Regions from separate parts of the Microbacterium faecale genome, predicted to be linked through region 2. Evidence: riboswitches for the same ligand, from Rfam matches in the RefSeq annotation. Region 2 holds a riboswitch; the other holds the start of a gene.
The links. Region 2 has a riboswitch for thiamine pyrophosphate ahead of thiM (hydroxyethylthiazole kinase). Riboswitches for the same ligand answer to the same signal wherever they lie in the genome.

Region 1 (9,687 bases), 950 kb from region 2:
GTCAGCACCTCGGTCTCCTCGTCCGTGATGTCGGAGACGACACGGGCAAGATGATCCGCGCGCTCGAAGAGCTCCGCGCCGGCCGCATGCGCCGCCCGTCGATGCAGTTGTGCACGGCGGCTCGTGCTCATGTTGCGATAGACCGCGACGCGCAGCACAGGGTGCAGTCGCTCGTGAACGGATCCGGACAGCAGGCCGCGGTCGACGAGCTCACGCGCCGCGGCGGTCACAGCGACGTCGTCGAGTCCCTCGACCTCGACGAGCGTCTCGAGGTCGACGTCCGGTCCGATCACGGCGATCGCCTCGAGCACGCCCCGCGTCTGCGCGTCCAGTGTCGCCATGTCATCGGCGGTGGCGGCCCTGAGGACCGCCGAGTGAGTGCCGTCTGCGAGCTCGAGCACCTCGTCCGCGCGCGTCGCGGCGGGGTGGCGCTGGAATCCGGCGATCGTCGCCCGTGCGAACAGAGGATTCCCGCGTGCGGCCTCGACGACGGCACTCCGTTGCGGCGGTGTCAGTGCTCCCGCCATCTCCCCGATGATGTCGTCGGGGAGCGGAGCAAGCGCGACCCGGTCGTGCAGGGCTCCGCGCCCGCGCGCCACGTCGACGAGCGCAGCGGGCGAGCGGCCGGGACGATGCGCCGTGACGACCGTCAGCGGAGCGAGCATGGGCGTCTGCATCAGCGCGACGAGGAACCGCTCGGACGCCGGATCGAGCCAATGCGCGTCATCCACGGCGATCACCACGGGGGCCGGCGAACCGCCGAGCGCGCTGGCGCAGCGCGCTCCGAGCACGGACGGCGTCGCGCCGTCGAGGAGTTCCTCAAGGGGAGCAGCGAGGATTTCCTCGATCATCGTGCGCGGCGCGGCCAACGGCGCCTCGGCATGGAGGCGGTCGCCGTGCGCGACGAAGACCCGTGGTCCGGTGCCTGCGTCAGGGTCGGCGCTGCTCGGGATCACCCGCGCGAGGGCGCTCCCCAGCACCGCGCTCTTGCCGATGCCGATCTCGCCGTCGATCCGCACGAGGCGCACCTGACCAGGGAGCGGCGGGGTCTCGGCGATCAGGTCGATCACGCGTCGCACGTCCGCCTCGCGCCCTGGCAACGCCATACCCGCCCCTCCCTCGCCCGCCGCAGCGGCAACGCCCTCGTTACGAGGAGTATATTAATAGCCTGAGGAATGTGGCCCGGAGGTGTCGGGCAGCTACAGCCCCGTGACGGGCGTCCACGCGCCGGTCGCGACCGAGGCCGTCACAGATGCCGCGGCGACCGCGACCGCGATGAGCACCAGCAGCGCGTCGCCGGCGCGCAGGGTCGAGGGCCGCGCCCAGGTGCGCCGGATGCGCGTGCCGAAGCCTCGTGCCTCCATCGCGGTGGCGAGCTTCGTCCCGCGGCGGATCGCGAGGACGAACAGCGCGAACGTCTGCCCCGCGAACCGACGGATTCGGCCTGTGTCGGCGACGCCGCGCGCACGACGCGCCATCGCGAGTTCGCGCCAGTCATCGATGAGCAGCCCGACGAGGCGCAGCCCCGCGAGCGCCCCGAGCACGAATCGCGCGGGCAGCCGCACCAGCTGAGCGAGCGCGTCGGCGAGATCCGTCGGATCCGTCGTCGCGAACAGCACGACCGACGGCACCGCGATCGCGAGCACGCGCAAGAAGATCGCGCCGGCGAGCATGAGGGATCCGTCGCTGATGCGCAGCAGGCCCCACTCGAAATACACGGATCCGCTCTCGCGGCCGTACAGCGCGGTCGCGAGCGACGCGATGAGCGCCGAGGCGGCGATCGGCCACACGCGTAGCCACAGGTCGCGAAAGCTCAGCCGCGCGAACGGCAGCAGCGCGCAGGTGAGCGCGAACGAGACGCCCGCGGAGACGGGGTCGATCGACAGCAGCAGCACGATGCCGATCGTGAGGGCGGCCGTGAGCTTCGCGACGGCGTTGAGGCGTCCCAGCGGCGAGCGCCGCACGTCGAGGGTAATGATGCTCACGCCGGCACCGCCTGACCGATCGTGAGCACGTCGTCCGCCAGCGCGTCGACGAGGGGGCGGTCGTGCGTGGCGATCACGAGGCTCGTGCCACCACCCCTCACCTCGTCGAGCAGGGCCGCGAGCTCGCGCCATGTACGGGCATCCTGACCGTAGGTCGGCTCGTCGAGCACGAGGAGTCGCGGACGCGTGATGAGCGAGGCCGCGACGGTGAGCCGGCGCTTCTCCCCGCCCGAGAGCGTGAACGGGTTCGCGTCGGCCAGATCAGTGAGGCGCAGTCGGTGCAGCAGGTCGTCGACCTCGCCGGCGAGCCGGCCCGGTTCCGTGCCGAGCGCGCGCGAGCCGACCTCGAGCTCAGCGCGCACGGTCCCGGTCAGCAGCTGATGCTCCGGCGTCTGGAAGAGCATGCCGATGCGGGTCAGCAGCTGGCGCGAGGTCCAGTCGTGGGGCGGCCCGGCGGCGCCCGCGGCGAGCGCCGCGGACGCGGTGAGGTGGCCAGCCGCGGGCGGAATGAGGCCGGCGATGGTCGCGGCGAACGTCGACTTCCCAGCCCCATTCGGGCCGACGACGGCGAGGGCTCGTCCGGAGAGCGCGTCGAAGCGGATCCCCGTGGCGACGGCCTGCGCGCGCTTGGCGCCGAACGACCGACGGCCGACCGCGAGGTCGTCCGAGGTGAGCAGCGACGTCGGCGCGCCCGTCGGCGCGGTTCGCGGCACGACGGGCGCGACGCCGGGCACCCACACGCCCGCGTCGGTGAGCGTCGTGCTGTGCGCCGCGAAGACCCGTTCGGGGGGTCCGTCGGCGATTACTCCCCCCTCGGCGCCGAGGACGACGACGCGGTCGATGTGATCGATCCACAGGTCGACGCGGTGCTCGACGACGACCAGCGTGGCGCCCGTCCGCGCGGCGGCCGCGACGACCGAGTCGCGCACGGACTGGGCGCCGTCCGGATCGAGGTTGGCGGTCGGCTCGTCGAGCAGGAGCAGGCCGGGCTGCATCGCGAGAACGCCCGCGAGAGCGAGGCGCTGCTTCTGCCCGCCGGAAAGCCGCGTGGTCGGGTGATCGAGCGGCACCTCCAGCCCGACATCGTCGAGCGCGCGCGGCACGCGGCGCCAGATCTCGTCGCGCGGCACGCCGAGGTTCTCGCATCCGAACGCGACGTCGTCGCCCACGCGGGCGAGAATCACCTGCGCATCCGGATCCTGCAGCACGAGTCCCGCGCGCCCCCGCGCGTGAGCCGGGCGGACCCCGTCGACGAGGAGCTCGCCCGACTGGTCGCCGTCCTCCTCATCGCCGAGCACGCCCGCGATACCGCGCAGCAGGGTCGACTTACCCGCACCGCTCGCGCCGAGCAGCAGCACGCGCTCCCCCGGCTCGATGACGAGGTCGACATCCGAGACGGCCCAGCTGTCCCGGCCCGCGTGGCGCCAGCCCCAGCCGCGCGCCTCGACCCGCGCGGTCACGCTGAATCGACGGTCGCCGCGCTTCGCCTTCGCGCCTCTCGACCCGAGGCGAATCTGTCGAGCGCGCCCGTCGCGGCGAGCGCACGCGTGAGCAGCAGCGAGACGAGTCCGGCAAGGATGATGCCGGACACGACGGCGCCGGCCGCGTAGACCATGCGCACTTCGAAGGCGAGCGCGGCGACGGACGAGAAGTTCGTGTCGAGGATCGCCGTCGTGACGCCCGCGAGCGCCCCGGACGCGAGCGCACCGAGCAGGCGCCAGTTGGCGTAGGCAAGGATCGCGAAGCCGAGCTCGGCACCGATGCCCTGGATGACCCCCCAGAGGAAGGTCGAGAAGCCCCACTGGGTGCCGACGAGCATCGACACGACCGACGCCACGATCTCCGTGTACAACGCGGCGCCCGGCTTGCGGATGATGAGGCCGCCGAGCACGCCGGCGAAGAGCCAGCCTCCGGCGAGCAGACCCGACAGGCCCGGGGTGAACGAGAGGAGGCTGTCGAGCGCCGGCCAGGCCTGGCCCCACAGCCAGAACACGACGCCGGCGGCGACGCCCACGACACTGGCCACGACGATATCCACGACACGCCAGGTGTAGCGCCGCTTCGAAGGAACGGACGACGACATGATGTTCTCCTTCCTGCGCCGGCATTATCCGGATCAGGTACGACGGTCGGCGCGCGGCTCGCGCCCTCTCAGCCCGGCTTCTCGGACTCCCGTGGGTGCTACGGCATCATTCGATGCGGCAGGCGAGGTAATCACCTCGGCGGGCCGAGTATAGGCACATCAGCCGCGTGGACACAATGTCATCGGATCGTGAGCAGCTTCCCCCGTTTCTGCGGGGGATCCCCCGGTCTCATCAAGTAAATTGACGGCGTGACGAGTGACGAGAAGCCCGGCGAGCGCGACGACGAGCGTTCGCTCGACTCCGTCGACGACGCCCGCGACTCCGACACCGATCGCCCGCAGGATCCCGCCCCTGCCGAGGACGCCGCCGATCCGGAGCCGCCCGCGGACACCGGGACGATGATCGCGGGCCTGTTCGGCACACCCGCGCAGGACGACGACGAAGAAGATGCCGACGACGACCGCGAGGACGGCGGCGCGGCGGATCCGGGGCAGTCGGCGCCCCCGCAGACGGACTCGGTGCGGGTCATCGCCGAAATGTTCAGCGGATTCCGACGGCGGAGCGCGACGCCCGAACGCGACCTCGAGGAGATGCTCGGGACAGCGACGCAGGCGATCGCAATCGTGCCGCCGCCGGCGCCCCAGGAACCGCCGACCGTGGCCGGTCCCCTGCCGATCGTCGCCGCCGCCGATGCCGCCGCCGATGCGGACGTCACCCGCGCTTCCGAGACCGATGACGACGGGCCTCCGCCCGCCGAGGAGGACCCTGTGCCCGCCGATCAGCAGCAGCCGACCGCGGTGAAGACGGCGTACGTCCCCCGCCACGACGGCAACCAGACAGAGCAGGCGCTCGCCTGGCTGACGGCGGAGAACGTCGCGACCGGTCAGACGCCGGTCGTCGGCGCGCCGGTCGCTCTGACGCAACGGCGTCGACGCCGGTGGGTCGGGGCGATCCTCGCCCCCATCTTCACGGCGATCGTGCTCGCGGTCGTCTACGTCGTCGCCTTCGCCGTCTGGCCGCTCGACAACGTGGCTCCGACGATGTCCGCGAAGGCGCCGGACACCCCCGTCGGCCCAGCGCTCGATGTGCCGTGGCCGGTCGAGGGGCAGAGCGCGATCCTCGTCGAGGGCGTGGACGGAATCGTGACCTCCGCGGAGGAGGACACCAGGCTCGACCCCGCTCCGATGGCGAGCCTGACGAAGGTCATCACGGTCATGACGCTCCTCGAGCGTCAGCCGCTCGAGCTGGGCGAGGACGGCCCGGTGTATGAGTTCGGCTACCTCGACCAGCAGCAGGCCGATAATCTCCGCTTCCAGAACGAGTCGGCTCTGGACGTGCCGATCGGCGGCATCCTCTCGTACCGACAGCTGCTCGAGGGGATCCTCATGGGATCCGCGGGCAACTACGCGAACAAACTCGTCGACGACCTCTGGGAGTTCGACCGCAACGCCTATCTCGGTGACGCGATCGCGTGGCTGCAGGACAACGGCCTCGAAGACACCCTCGTCGTCGATGCCACCGGTATCAGCCCCGAGAACCAGTCCACGGCGGAGGACATGGTGCGCGTCGCGCAGATCGCGATGCAGCACCCCGTCGTCGCCGAGATCGTCGCGCAGGAAGAGGTCGAGATGCCGGGCCCTGGCCTCGTCGAGAACTCGAACCCGCTCATGGGCGAGAACGGCATCGTCGGCATCAAGACCGGCCACCTCGACGAGTGGAACATCGTCAGCTACAACCTGATGACGGCGAAGGACATCGAGTTCGTCGATTCCGAGGACCCCGTGCGCGTGTACACGGTCGTCATGGGCCAGGCCGATCGCGACCTGCAGGCGAGCACGACCCGCGACGTGCTCGACGCCGTCACTCTGGCACTGCAGCCGGTCGACGCCGTCGGCGAGGGCACGGTCATCGCCACCGTCACGACGGAGTGGGGCGGGCAGACGGATGTCGTCGTCGCCGACACCGCCGAGCTGACGCTCTGGAGCGGCGAGGAAGCGGAGATCGAGACCGACGTCGATGTCGATCTCGGCGACGCCGCGGGCGCGACGGTCGGGACGATCACGGTGTCGGGCGGGCTCGATTCGGCCGAGGTGGACCTCATCACGACCGAGGAACTGCCGCGTCCCAGCCTCGAGTGGCGTCTCACCCACCCGCTGGAACTGCTCGGCCTGGGGGCCTGAAATTCCTGACCTTTGTCAGGAATTTGCCCGCCACACTTTCGTGTGTCGGGGCAAGGTGGTTGGATTTCACGCGTGCTCCTGAAACTCCTCATCCGATATCTCTCCAGATATCGGCTTCTTCTCGTGGGCGTGCTCGTCTTCCAGTTCGCGTCGGCGCTTGCCGCACTGTTCCTCCCGACGCTCAACGCCGACCTCATCGACACCGGCGTCACGCAGGGCGACGTCGGCTACATCGTCCGCACGGGCCTCTGGATGCTCGTCGTGGCGCTCGGTCAGATCCTCGCGGCCATCGTCGCGACGTTCTGCGCGGCCCGCGCCGCCATGGCGCTCGGCCGCGACATCCGCCACGACGTCTTCGCGAAGGTCAGCTCGTTCAGCGAGCGCGAGGTCAGCGCGTTCGGATCCGGGTCGCTCATCACCCGCAACACGAACGACGTGCAGCAGGTGCAGATGCTCGCCGTCTTGAGCGCGACGATGCTCATCATGGCACCCATGATGGCCATCGGCGGCATCATCATGGCCCTGCGACAGGACGTCGGGCTCAGCTGGATCCTCGGCATCTCTATCCCGGTGCTCCTCATCGTCGCCGGAATCATCGTCAGCCGCATGGTGCCGCTGTTCCGGGTGTTCCAGACGCGCATCGACGCTGTGAACCGCGTGATGCGCGAACAGCTGACGGGCGTCCGGGTCGTGCGCGCGTTCGTGCGCGAGAAGATCGAGGCCCAGCGCTTCCGCGCGGCCAACACCGACATCATGATCGTCGGCCGCAAGGTCGGATCCCTCTTCGTGCTGATGTTCCCGCTCGTCATGCTCGTGCTCAACGTCACGATCGTCGGCGTCGTCTGGTTCGGTGGCCTCGAGATCGAGGCTGGCAACACCGAGATCGGCACGCTCTTCGCCTTCATGCAGTACGTCGGTCAGATCCTCGGCGGCGTCATGATGGCGAGTTTCATGGCGATCATGATCCCTCGCGCGGCCGTCTCCGCCGAGCGCATCTCAGAGGTGCTCGACAGCCGCACGACGCTCGTCGAACCCGAGTCCCCCGTGAGCGAGATGCCGACGCGCGGCGAGGTCGCCTTCGACCACGTCTCCTTCACGTATCCGGGCGCCGAGAAGCCGGTCCTGTCCGACATCTCCTTCCGCGCCGACCCCGGCGAAACCGTCGCGATCATCGGCTCGACGGGAGCGGGCAAGACGACGCTCATCTCGCTGATTCCGCGCCTGTTCGACGCCACCGACGGATCCGTGTCGGCGCAGGGCGTCAACGTCACGCAGGCCGACCTCGACGTGCTGTGGCGCGGCATCGGCCTCGTGCCACAGCGCCCCTTCCTCTTCACGGGAACCATCGCGTCGAACCTGCGGTTCGGGCGCGAGGACGCCACCGACGAGGAGCTGTGGCATGCCCTCGAGATCGCGCAGGCCGCCGACTTCGTGCGTGACAAGCCCGACGGGCTCGATACCCGCATCGCGCAGGGTGGCACGAACGTCTCCGGCGGCCAGCGCCAGCGCCTCGCCATCGCGCGCGCGATCGTCCACCAGCCGGACATCCTCGTCTTCGACGACTCGTTCTCGGCGCTCGACCTGACGACCGACGCCCGGCTGCGACAGGCGCTGTGGCGCGAGCTTCCGCACGTCACGAAGATCGTCGTCGCCCAGCGCGTATCGACGATCACCGACGCCGATCGGATCCTCGTGCTCGACGACGGCCGCAGCGCGGGCCTCGGCACGCACGACGAGCTGATCGAGACGAGCGAGACGTATCGCGAGATCATCGCCTCGCAACGCGGCGCCGAGGAGAAGGGGGTGACGGCATGAGCGTCGAGGTCGACGAGCGCGAAGAGGAGCGGGCCGCTCAGGAGGCGATGATCGCCGCCGGCGCCGACGAACCGGGCGCGATGGGCGGGAAGCCGAAGGACTTCTGGCCGAGCTTCCTGCGCTTCCTCGGGCTGCTGAAGCCCCACAAGTGGGCGTTCATCTTCGCCTCCGTGCTCGGCGCGATCGGCGTCGTGCTCATGGTGGCGGGGCCGAAGGTGCTGGGCGAGGCGACGAACGTCGTGTTCGAGGGCGTGTTGTCGACGACGTTCGGCGCGCAGTTCGAGGGCATGAGCCAGGCCGAGGTCGTCGCCGCGCTGGAGTCGGCGGGCCAGGACGAGTTCGCGAACATGGTGCGCGCGATGCACGACTTCTCACCGGGCTCAGGCATCGATTTCGAGCGCCTGCGCGTGATCGTGCTGTGGGCGATGACGATCTACGTCACCTCATCGTTGCTGCAGTGGCTGCAGGGCTACATCATCAACGTCATCATGGTGCGCACGATGTGGCGCGTCCGCGAGCAGATCGAGGAGAAGGTCAACCGCCTGCCGCTGAGCCACTTCGACAAGGTGCAGCGCGGTGAGCTCATCAGCCGCGTCACGAACGACGTCGACAACATGACGCAGACATTGCAGCAGTCGCTATCCGGCGCGCTGACGTCATTGCTGACCGTCGTCGGCGTGCTGATCATGATGTTCACGATCTCGTGGCAGCTCGCGCTCGTCGCGCTCGTGTCGATCCCGCTCATCGGCGTGATCATGGGCGTCATCGGCCCGAAGTCGCAGAAGGCATTCCAGGCGCAGTGGCGCAAGGTCGGTCGACTGAACTCGCGCGTCGAGGAGTCGTTCTCCGGGCACGCCCTCGTGAAGGTCTACGGCCGCGAAGAGGCGATGCGCGAGGCGTTCCGCGAAGAGAACGAGGAGCTGTTCCAGGCGTCGTTCAAGGCGCAGTTCCTCTCGGGCGTGATGATGCCGTCGATGCAGTTCGTCGGCTATCTCACCTACGCCGGCATCGCGGTGCTCGGCGGCGTGATGGTCGCGGGCGGCCAGATCCGCATCGGCGACGTGCAGGCGTTCGTGCAGTACTCGCAGCAATTCACGCAGCCGCTCACGGAGTTGGGCGGCATGCTGCCGATCGTGCAGTCGGGAACCGCCTCAGCCGAGCGCGTGTTCGCGCTGCTCGACGAGGAAGACCAGGAGCCGGATGCCGAGGATGCTCCCACCGCGCCGGCCGACGGAACGGGCGTGATCGAATTCGAGCACGTGCGGTTCAGCTACTCGGCCGATCAGCCGCTGATTGAGGATCTCTCCTTCCGGGTCGAGCCCGGCCAGACGGTCGCGATCGTCGGCCCCACGGGCGCTGGCAAGACGACGCTCGTCAACCTGCTGATGCGGTTCTACGAGGTCGACGGCGGCGCGATCCTGCTCGATGGGCAGGACGTGGCGCAGATGACCCGCGGCGATCTGCGGTCACGCACAGGCATGGTGCTGCAGGATCCGTGGCTGTTCGCGGGCACGATTCGCGACAACATCCGCTACGGCAACGAGCAGGCGAGCGACGACGACGTGTATGCGGCGGCCGAGGCGACCTATGTTGACCGGTTCGTGCACTCGCTCCCCGAGGGAT
Region 2 (9,687 bases):
CTCCGCCTCGCGAACCAGCGCGGATCCGATCCCCTCGCCCGTCCTCGATGGGTCGGTTGCGAGATAGTAGAGCCAGCCGCGATGACCGTCATAGCCGGCCATCACGGATCCGACGACGCCCTCGTCGTCCGCGACGAGCAGCAGATCCGGCCAGACGGCGCGAGCGCGGGCGATGTCAGCACGCGGGTCGTTCCACGGTCGAACAAGACCCGTGCTGTGCCAGAGGGCGATGACCGGCTCGATGTCGGCATCCGTGATCGGACGGATTCGCACGTCGGTCACGGCAGCCGCTGCGCGAGACCGTTGCGCACGCCCGGCCACTCCGTGTCGAGGATGGAGTACACGGCCGTGTCTCGGACGTGGCCGTCGCGGAGGATCCGATGACTACGCAACATCGGAGTAGACGAGAAGCTCATTCGGCGACCCTATCGTCGGACGCATTTCCGCAAGTCTCCGACAGGTCCGCAAGTCTCCGACGAGTCCGGTGCAAACAGCTGCGGACCTGTCGGAGACTTGCGGACTCGATGGAGACTTGTGGACTTGTGGGGGCGTCGCGCCGGGCGGCTCGCGCGCCGCGACCGGCGACGGCGCACGGCCCCTCACTCCCCCTGCGCGAAGAAGGCGCGCTCGTGTTCCGCCGACTGAACGAACGCGCGGCGCATGAGCCGCAGTCGTGCGCCAGGTGCGCGTCGTGCGGCCTGCTGCACCCATGCGATCGCGGCCCGTGTGTCACGCGCGAACTCGTCGGATCCGTAGGTGTCGAGCCAGTCTCGATACGGGTGGTCCGCGCGGTTCGCGGCGGCGAGGTCGCGGCCGATGTCGTCGTACAACCCGAAACACGGCAGCAGGGCCGCGACGAGCACGCCGTGGTCGCCGGTCGCGGCCGCCCGCTCGAGGTGCGCGAGGTAGGCGGCGGCCTCCCGGGACGGCGTGCGCGCCTCGGTCGCGCCGTGCGCGCGGTGCAGCTCCATCTCAGTCTCGCGACACGAGGCCGCCGACGCCTCCCAGAAGCGACGTTCCGCGCGCGTGGGTGCCACGACCGCGGCGCGCGCAAGCAGGTGAGCATACGCCTCGAGGTAGATCGCGTCTTGTCGTAGGTATTCCGCGAACCGCGCGGCGTCGAGGGATCCGTCCGCGAGCTGCGTCACGAACGAGTCGGAGACGATCGCGGCGCGGAGCTCTGAGATGTCCTCCCACCACGCGTCGAGCTCGGCGTCACGACGCGGCGGCGCGATGCCGGCACGCAGCGCGTATGCATGGTCGACCGGACCGTGCCCGCCGTCCGAGCCCACCTCGAGCCCGTCGGCGGCCGCGATTGCACCGCGCAGCCACTCTCTCGCGAGCCGCGCGGACCATGCCCAGCGCACGTCGTCCGCGAGCGCCGTCCGGTCGCCGGCTCGAATGGAGGCGATCGCCGATGACAGCGAGCATCCCGTGCCGTGGGTGCTGGCCGTGTCGATCCGCGTCCCGTCGAACGCGGCGAGCACACCCGCGGATCCGACGAGCGCGTCCGGGCTGCGATCGCCGGGAAGGTGGCCTCCCTTGGCGTAGACGAGCACCTCGTGGCGCGCGGCGAGCCGCTGCGCCTGCGCGAGTGCCTCCGGCCACTCGCGCGCCTCGGGTTCGCCGACGAGCACCGCCAGCTCCGGCAGGTTCGGCGTGATCACATCGGCAAGACCGACCAGCCTCGTCAGGGCCGCCTCCGCGGCAGCGTCGAGCAGACGGTGACCGCTCGTGGCGATCATCACCGGGTCGAGCACGACGGGCGTGGATTCGCGGCGCGCCGCGAGCCAGTCGGCGACGACGTCGATCACGGTCGCGTCGGCGAGCATTCCGATCTTCACCGCATCGATACGGACGTCGGCGTCGAGCGCCGCCAGCTGCTCACCGAGGAACGCGGCGGGCGGAACGTGGACACCGGCCACGCCCTGGGTGTTCTGGATCGTGAGGGCCGCGATCGCGGCCATGCCGTAGCCGCCGGTCGCCTGGATCGTCTTGAGGTCCGCTTGGATCCCCGCCCCTCCCGACGGGTCGGATCCCGCGATCGTGAGCACGTTGGGCACGGGGTGCGCGGCGCGTTGCCACTCGTGGTGCAGCTCCCGAGCGGCATGCTCAGGATCCGCCGCGCGGCAGATCGCGCGCACGACGGCGATCCCCGCCGCACCGGCCGCGATCGCGTCCGCCGCGTCGCCCACGCCGACGCCGCCGATTGCGACGCACGGCAGAGCTCCGGCGGTCTGCGTCGCGCGAGCGAAGCCATCCCATCCGAGCGGCTCGGGTGCGTCGGGTTTCGTCGGCGTCGCGCGCACGGCGCCGACACCGAGATAGTCGACGGTTCCCGGAGAGAGCGTGCGGGCACGTGTGATCTCGTCGCCGGTCGACGCGCTGAGGCCCACGATCGCCCGCGGCCCCACGCGTTCGCGCACGTCTTCGACGGGTTCGTCGCCCTGCCCGACGTGCACGCCATCGACGTGCATCCCCGCCGCACGCGCGGCGAGGAAGACGTCGACGCGGTCGTTGATGAGAAGCACCGCTCGGCCGGCGATCGCCTCAGCGCAGGCGTCAACGACGCGGAGGAGGTCGCCATCGGCGAGGTGCTTGCCGCGGATCTGTATCGCGGTCACCCCGCCCTCGACCGCCGCCGCGACGATCGCGGCGGGGTCGCCGTCGTCGATCGTCGCGAGGTCGGCGACGAGGTACGTGCTCACGTCGATCATCGTGATGCCAGCTCGGCGGTCGTCACCGCATCGAGCGCGTCGAGGAAGCGCACGGCGAACGTCCCCGGGCCGACGTCGCCCTGCGCTGCGCGCTCGGACGCGGCCGCATACAGCTCGTGGGCCGCGACGGCGCCCGCGAACGGATCCGACACCGCAACCGCTGCGGCCACGATCGCGCCGAGCGAGCAGCCGCCGCCCGTGACGCGCGTCAGGAGCGCGTCACCACCCGTCACGCGCGCCTCGCCGGTCGGCCCGACGATGAGGTCGACGGGCCCCGAGACGGCGACCACCGCCCCCGTCTCCGCGACGAGCCGCTCGACGGCGCTCCGTGCCGCCTCGACGCCATCGGTCGCGTCGACACCGCGACCACCGGATCCCTCGCCCGCCAGCGCGCGGATCTCGGACGCGTTGCCGCGGATCACGTCGGGCCGCAGGCGCAGCAGCTCACGCGCGAAGTCGGTGCGCAGCGTCAGCGCGCCGACGCCGACCGGGTCGAGCACCCACGGGGTCTGCGCGTCGTGCGCCGCCGATGCGGCTTCGCGCATCGCCCGCCGCTGCTCGTCATCTGGCGTGCCGAGGTTGATCAGCAGCGCCGACGCGTTCGGCGCGAGCTCGGCCGCCTCGCCCGGCACGTCCGCCATGACCGGCGCGGCGCCCGCCGCAAGCAGGGCGTTGGCCGTGTAGTTGATCACGACCGCGTTAATGATGCACTGCACGAGGGGCACGCCCTCGCGAAGCGACTGGAGAATACGGGCACTGGCGTCCGTCATGATCGACATCCCTCCGCTCGTGTGAACGAGATCAGGTTCTTCGGGTGTGGTCTCAGTCCCCGGCGGGGACACCCCGTGTCTTCTGCCGACCACCGTAGCGGACACCCTTACGGTCATGCGTACCCGAAGTCCGCGTATACTTCAGGTCACAGCTACCTGAACCACAGTGAGGACCACGCATGCCCGCCACCCGCGTCACGCTCGGCCCCTCCGTGGCCGATGCGATCTCCGCTTCCCCGGACGACTCCTGCACGACCGATCTCGCCGAGTCGCCCTGGTCTTTCGACGACGTGCCCGGCTACGGTCCCGGGTCGTCGATGGCGGATCCGTTCCCGCAGCACGCTCCCGTCCAGAGGGACCTGCCGCCCACCTACCGCGACGCCTCGGACGACGAGCTGCACGCGCGGATCCGTGTCGCCCGGGAGGAACTCGGCGAGCGCGTCGTGATTCTCGGCCACTTCTACCAGCGCGACGAGGTCGTGCAGCACGCCGACTACGTGGGTGACTCCTTCCAACTCGCGCGTGCCGCGACCGAGCACCCGAACGCCGAGGCGATCGTGTTCTGCGGCGTGCACTTCATGGCCGAGACGGCCGATCTGCTGTCGGGGCCCGACCAGGAGGTCGTCCTCCCCCACCTCGGCGCCGGGTGCTCCATGGCCGACATGGCATCGATCGACGAGGTCGAAGACTGCTGGGAGCAGCTCGAGGACATCCTCGGGCCGCTCGACGAGCCGGACGCCGATGGCCTCGCGCCGGTGATTCCGGTGACGTACATGAACTCCTCGGCCGCGATCAAGGGCTTCGTCGGCCGCAACGGCGGCATCGTGTGCACCTCGTCGAATGCGCGCACGGTGCTCGAATGGGCGTTCGCGCGCGGCCGGCGCGTGCTGTTCTTCCCGGACCAGCACCTCGGCCGCAACACCGCCAAGGCCATGGGAGTGCCGCTGACGAGCATGCCGATGTGGAACCCTCGCCAGCCCCTCGGCGGATCCTCCGCGTCCGAACTCGTGGGCTCTCGCGTCATCCTGTGGCACGGGTTCTGCTCGGTGCACCGCCGCTTCACGACCGCGCAGATCGACAAGGCGCGCGCCGAGCATCCTGGGGTGCGCGTGATCGTGCACCCCGAGTGCCCCATGCCCGTCGTCGATGCCGCGGACGAGTGGGGGTCGACCGATGTGATCCGCCGCGCGATCGAGGGCGCGACAGAGCCGCAGACCTTCGCAATCGGCACCGAGATCAACCTCGTCCAGCGGCTCGCCGCACAGCACCCCCAGCACACGATTTTCTGCCTCGATCCTGTCGTCTGCCCCTGCTCGACGATGTACCGGATCCACCCGGCCTACCTCGCGTGGGTGCTGGAGCGCCTCGTCGCCGGCGAGACGGTCAACCAGATCACCGTCTCCGATGACGTGGCCGCCCCCGCCCGTCTCGCGCTCGACCGCATGCTGGCGGCCACCCCGTGACGTCCTCCCCCTCGACCCCGGAGCGCACATGCTGACCACCGCTGCCATCGATCGCGTTGTTCGACTCGCCCTCGACGAGGACGCCCCGTGGGGCGACCTCACGAGCGAGGCGCTGATCCCCGCCGGCGCGGTCGCGCGCGCCGAGCTCGTCGCCCGCGAGGCCGGCGTGTTCAGCGGCGGCGACGTGTTCCGTGCGGCCTTCACCACCGCCGACTCACGGATCCAGGTGGAGATCCTCGCCGAGGAGGGAGGGCGCTTCGACGCCGGCGTCCGCCTCGCGCGGATCGACGGGCCAGCCCGATCCGTCCTGACGGCCGAACGCGTCGCCCTCAATCTCGTCCAGCGCATGTGCGGCGTCTCGACGTTGACGGCTCGGTTCGTCGACGCCGTCCGTGACACTCCGGCGCGCATCGTCGACACGCGCAAGACCACGCCCGGACTGCGCGCGCTCGAACGTCACGCTGTCATCGCGGGCGGCGGACGCAACCACCGGTATTCGCTGTCCGACGCGGTACTGGCCAAAGACAACCACCTCGCGGTGCTGGCGGGGCGGCCGCTCGCCGACGTGCTGCGCGACGCTCGAGAGCGTCTGCCCCACACGACGCACTTCGAGGTGGAGGTCGATCACGTCGACCAGATCGACCCCGTGATCGCCGCGGGCGTCGACACGATCATGTTCGACAACTTCTCGATCGACGACCTGCGACGTGGCGTGGAGCTCGTCGCCGGCCGCGTGGTCGTCGAGGCGTCGGGCGGCGTGACGCTCGACTCCGTCGCGGAGATCGCGCGCACCGGCGTCGACGTCATCTCGGTGGGCGCGCTCACACACTCGGCCGTCGCGATCGATCTCGGCCTCGACATCGCCCTGACGGAGGGCGCTGTCACCCCTGGCGCGCCGTGACCCTGTACCTCGATCACGCCGCGACCTCCCCGGTGCGTCGCGGCGTCCTCGACGCCATGGCGCCATTCCTCACCACGCGGTTCGGCAACCCGTCGAGCACGCACGCGGTGGGCGACGCCGCTGCGCGCGCCCTCGAGGAGGCGCGACGCGGTGTCGCTCGACACCTGGGCATGCGACCCAACGACGTGATCTTCACCTCCGGCGGCACCGAATCGAACAACCTCGCGATCAAGGGAATCGCGGTGGCCGCCGCACTCGACCGCGGCGCGCGCCACGTCGTGACCACGGCGATCGAGCATTCCTCGATCCTCGAGTCGATGCGCCAGCTGCGGCGCGTGCACGGCTTCGAAGTGACGGTGCTGCCGGTCGACCGGCACGGCGTCGTGGACCCGGCTGCGGTCGGCCGCGCCCTCCGCGCGGACACGGCACTCATGGCGCTCGGCGCCGCGAACAACGAGGTGGGCACGGTACAGCCGGTCACGCAGATCCGCGACGTCTGCCGGGCGGCGAGCGTTCCGCTGCACGTCGATGCGGTGCAGGCCGCCGGGTGGCTTCCGCTCTCCGGCGTGGCGGCGGAGGGGCGCCGCTCGCCCCTGGGTGACGCGGTCGCGCTCTCCGGCCACAAGATCGGCGCGCCCGCGGGCAGTGGCGTGCTCGCGGTGCGTCAGCGGATCCCGCTCGAGCCGCTGCTGCACGGCGGCGGCCAGGAGCGCGGCCGGCGCTCCGGCACCGAGTCGGTCGCCGGGGCCGTCGCGCTGCGCACCGCGCTCGACGTCGCTGAGGCGGAGCGTGAGAGCGCCGCGCAGCGCGTCTCCGACGTGCGCGACGCGTTCGTCCGCGACGTGCTCGCGCGCGTCGACGGTGCGGACCTCACGGGCCACCCGACGGAGCGCCTGCCGCACATCGCGAGCTTCACGGTCGCCGGAGCGGGCGGCGAGAGCGTGCTGCTCGACCTGGAACGGCGCGGCGTGATCGCCTCGAGCGGATCCGCGTGCTCCGCAGCAAGCGTCGACCCCTCGCACGTGCTCGTCGCGCTCGGCATCGGCGACGACCTGGCACGCACCGCGATCCGGTTCTCACTCGCGGCATCGACCCCCGATCTGACGCCCGTCGTCGCCGCACTCGCCGAGGCCGTCTCGGCGCACGTGGGGGCGGGTCGGTAGGCTCACGGTGTGACACCTGCCGCAGACGATCCGATCCGCGTCGCCGTCTCGACCGTGATCTTCTCGGTGCGCACGCGCGAGGACCGCGACGTGCTGATGATCCCCCTCGTGAGACGCACGCGCGATCCGTTCGTCGGATCTTGGGCGCTGCCGGGCGGATGGCTCGCGTCTGACGAGGGCCTCGGCCTCGCCGCGGGACGGACGCTCGCTGAGACGACCGGGCTCGCACCGAGCTGGCTCGAGCAGCTGTACACCTTCGGCGACCTCGACCGGTCGCCCTCGCGGGTCGTGTCGATCGTCTACTGGGCGCTGCTGCGCAGCGACCTCGTGGAAGCGCAGCGAGAGGCCGTCGACGCTCCCGAGAACGTCGCGTGGTTCGACGTCGACGACCTGCCGCAGCTGGCCTTCGACCACCGGCACATCATCGACTACGCCGTGTGGCGCCTGCGCAACAAGGCCGGGTACAGCCGCATCGCCGCGGGCCTGCTGCCCGACGAGTTCACGCTCGCCGAACTGCGCGCCGTCTACGAGACCGTTCTCGGCCGCCGCCTCGATCCGTCGAACTTCCGGCGACTGCTCGAGGGCAGCGAGGCGCTTGTGCCGACCGAGCGATTCCGCACAGGATCACACCGCCCCGCGCGCATCTTCCGCTACAACAGTGAGGTGGAGCTCGCCGACCTCGGCCCACTCGGCTCGTCCTGAGGCCGACGGCGCGACGTCGGCTAGGTGACCTGCTCCGCGACGAGCGTCGCGTAGGACCCGCCCCGGGCGAGCAGTTCGGCGTGCGTGCCGCTCTCGACGATCCGACCGCGCTCGAGCACGTGGATCACGTCCGAGGAGACGACGGTCGAGAGCCGGTGGGCGATGGTGATCGTGGTGCGCCCGCGCGCCGCGAGATCGAGTGCGTCCTGCACAATCCGCTCGCCGACGGCGTCGAGGGCGCTCGTCGCCTCGTCCAGCAGCAGCACGGGCGGATCCTTCAGCAGCACGCGCGCGATCGCGATCCGCTGCTTCTCGCCGCCGGACAGGCGGTAGCCGCGCTCGCCGACGACCGTCTCGTAGCCGTGCTCGAAGCTCTCGATGCGGTCGTGGATGTTCGCCTGGCGACAGGCCGCGACGATCTCGTCGGCGCTTGCATCCGGCTTCGCGTAGCGCAGGTTCTCCTCGATCGTCGCATGGAACAGGTAGGTCTCCTGACTGACGATGCCGACGTGGTCGATGATCGACGTCGCCGACAGATCGCGCACATCGGCGCCCGCGAACAGCACGCTCCCGCTTGAGGCCTCGTACATCCGCGGCACGAGGTAGGCGATCGTCGTCTTGCCCGCACCGCTCGGTCCGACGAAGGCCACGTCCTGCCCCGGCTCGACGACGAAGGAGACGTCGTCGAGCGTCGCGGTCGTCTCCGCCGCCGCATCCGGATAACGGAACGTGACGCCGCGAAACTCGATGCGGCCGACGGGGCCCGGCACGTCGGCGACGTCAAGAGCGTCGTCGCGGTCCGCGATCGCGGGCGTCAGGTCGAGGTATTCGAAGATGCGTGCGAAGAGCGCGGTGGACGTCTGCACGTCCAGCGCGACCCGCATCAGGCTGACGAGCGGCATCGCGAGCCGCGCCTGCACGGTCGTGAACGCGACGACCGTGCCCGCGGTGAGGGATCCGACGTCACCCGCGAGCAGGAATCCCGCGGCGAGGTAGATGAGCGCGGGGACCGACGACATCAGCGCGCTCACGAGCGCGAAGAAGCCCTGACCGCTCATCGTCTGCCGCACCTGCAGGCGGATCTGGTTGCGGTTCTCCCGCGCGAAGCGCTCGGACTCGGCGCCCTGCCGATTGAAGGACTTCGACAGGAGGATCCCCGACACGCTCAGCGTCTCCTGCGTGATGGCGGTCATATCCGACAGCGACTGCTGCGTCTCGGCCGCGATGCGCGCCCTGGCTTGCCCCACGCGGCGCTGCACGAACACGAGCAGCGGCAGCAGGATCACGGCGATGATCGTGAGTCGCCAGTCGATGAGGATCATCGCCACGAGCGAGGCGATCACGGTCACGGCGTTGCCGACGATGCTCGTCACGGTGCTCGTCAGCACACTCGACACCCCGCCGATGTCGTTCTGCAGCCGCGACTGGATCACCCCCGTCCGGGTGCGCGTGAAGAAGGCGAGCTCCATCCGCTGCAGATGATCGAACATGCGTGTGCGCAGGTCACCCGCGACGCGATTGCCGACGCTCGAGGTCAGCCAGGTCTGCGCGACCTGCGTCACGGCCGCGGCCACGTACAGGCCGATCATGAACCCGATGAGCGCCCCGAGCAGACCGAGCTGCACGGGGCCGGAGTCGGGAAACAGCGCCTCATCGAACACGCGCTGGATGACGAGCGGCGGCACGACGCCGAGTACCGCACCGAGTATCACGAGCAGGATCGTCGCGAACACGCGTCGACGATACGGACGGAACAGCGCGAGGACGCGTCGCCCCAGGTGCGGGATGCGCGGCGCCTCGGCGTTTCGACGCCGCTGCGCCGCCACGTCGACGGGGCCCCGCAAGCCCACGCCCATCGGTCTGCCCATGCTCACACGACCGAGCGTATCGCGGGGCTCGGTAGGGCGACCCGACCGGTGCACGATGAGTATTTGCCGTGAGCAGCGCCCACCTCGTCCGTTGCCGAGTAGA

Region 1: linked by a shared signal. The riboswitch ahead of IEW87_RS15015 (ECF transporter S component) and the one ahead of thiM (hydroxyethylthiazole kinase) in region 2 are both predicted to bind thiamine pyrophosphate.

Annotation. Positions count from the first base shown of each region.
Region 1 covers NZ_BMHO01000001.1:769,135-778,821, reverse strand. The annotation lists gene IEW87_RS03545 (helix-turn-helix transcriptional regulator) at 1-1,106, opposite strand, end outside; gene IEW87_RS03540 (energy-coupling factor transporter transmembrane component T family protein) at 1,200-1,985, opposite strand; gene IEW87_RS03535 (ABC transporter ATP-binding protein) at 1,982-3,445, opposite strand; gene IEW87_RS15015 (ECF transporter S component) at 3,442-4,068, opposite strand; TPP riboswitch at 4,062-4,171, opposite strand; gene IEW87_RS03530 (D-alanyl-D-alanine carboxypeptidase family protein) at 4,318-6,249, shown strand; gene IEW87_RS03525 (ABC transporter ATP-binding protein) at 6,322-8,064, shown strand; gene IEW87_RS03520 (ABC transporter ATP-binding protein) at 8,061-9,687, shown strand, end outside.
Region 2 covers NZ_BMHO01000001.1:1,715,581-1,725,267, reverse strand. The annotation lists gene IEW87_RS08115 (GNAT family acetyltransferase) at 1-282, opposite strand, end outside; gene IEW87_RS08110 (hypothetical protein) at 279-416, opposite strand; gene thiD (bifunctional hydroxymethylpyrimidine kinase/phosphomethylpyrimidine kinase) at 600-2,717, opposite strand; gene thiM (hydroxyethylthiazole kinase) at 2,714-3,487, opposite strand; TPP riboswitch at 3,479-3,573, opposite strand; gene nadA (quinolinate synthase NadA) at 3,667-4,950, shown strand; gene nadC (carboxylating nicotinate-nucleotide diphosphorylase) at 4,979-5,851, shown strand; gene IEW87_RS08085 (cysteine desulfurase family protein) at 5,848-7,014, shown strand; gene IEW87_RS08080 (NUDIX hydrolase) at 7,024-7,716, shown strand; gene IEW87_RS08075 (ABC transporter ATP-binding protein) at 7,737-9,584, opposite strand.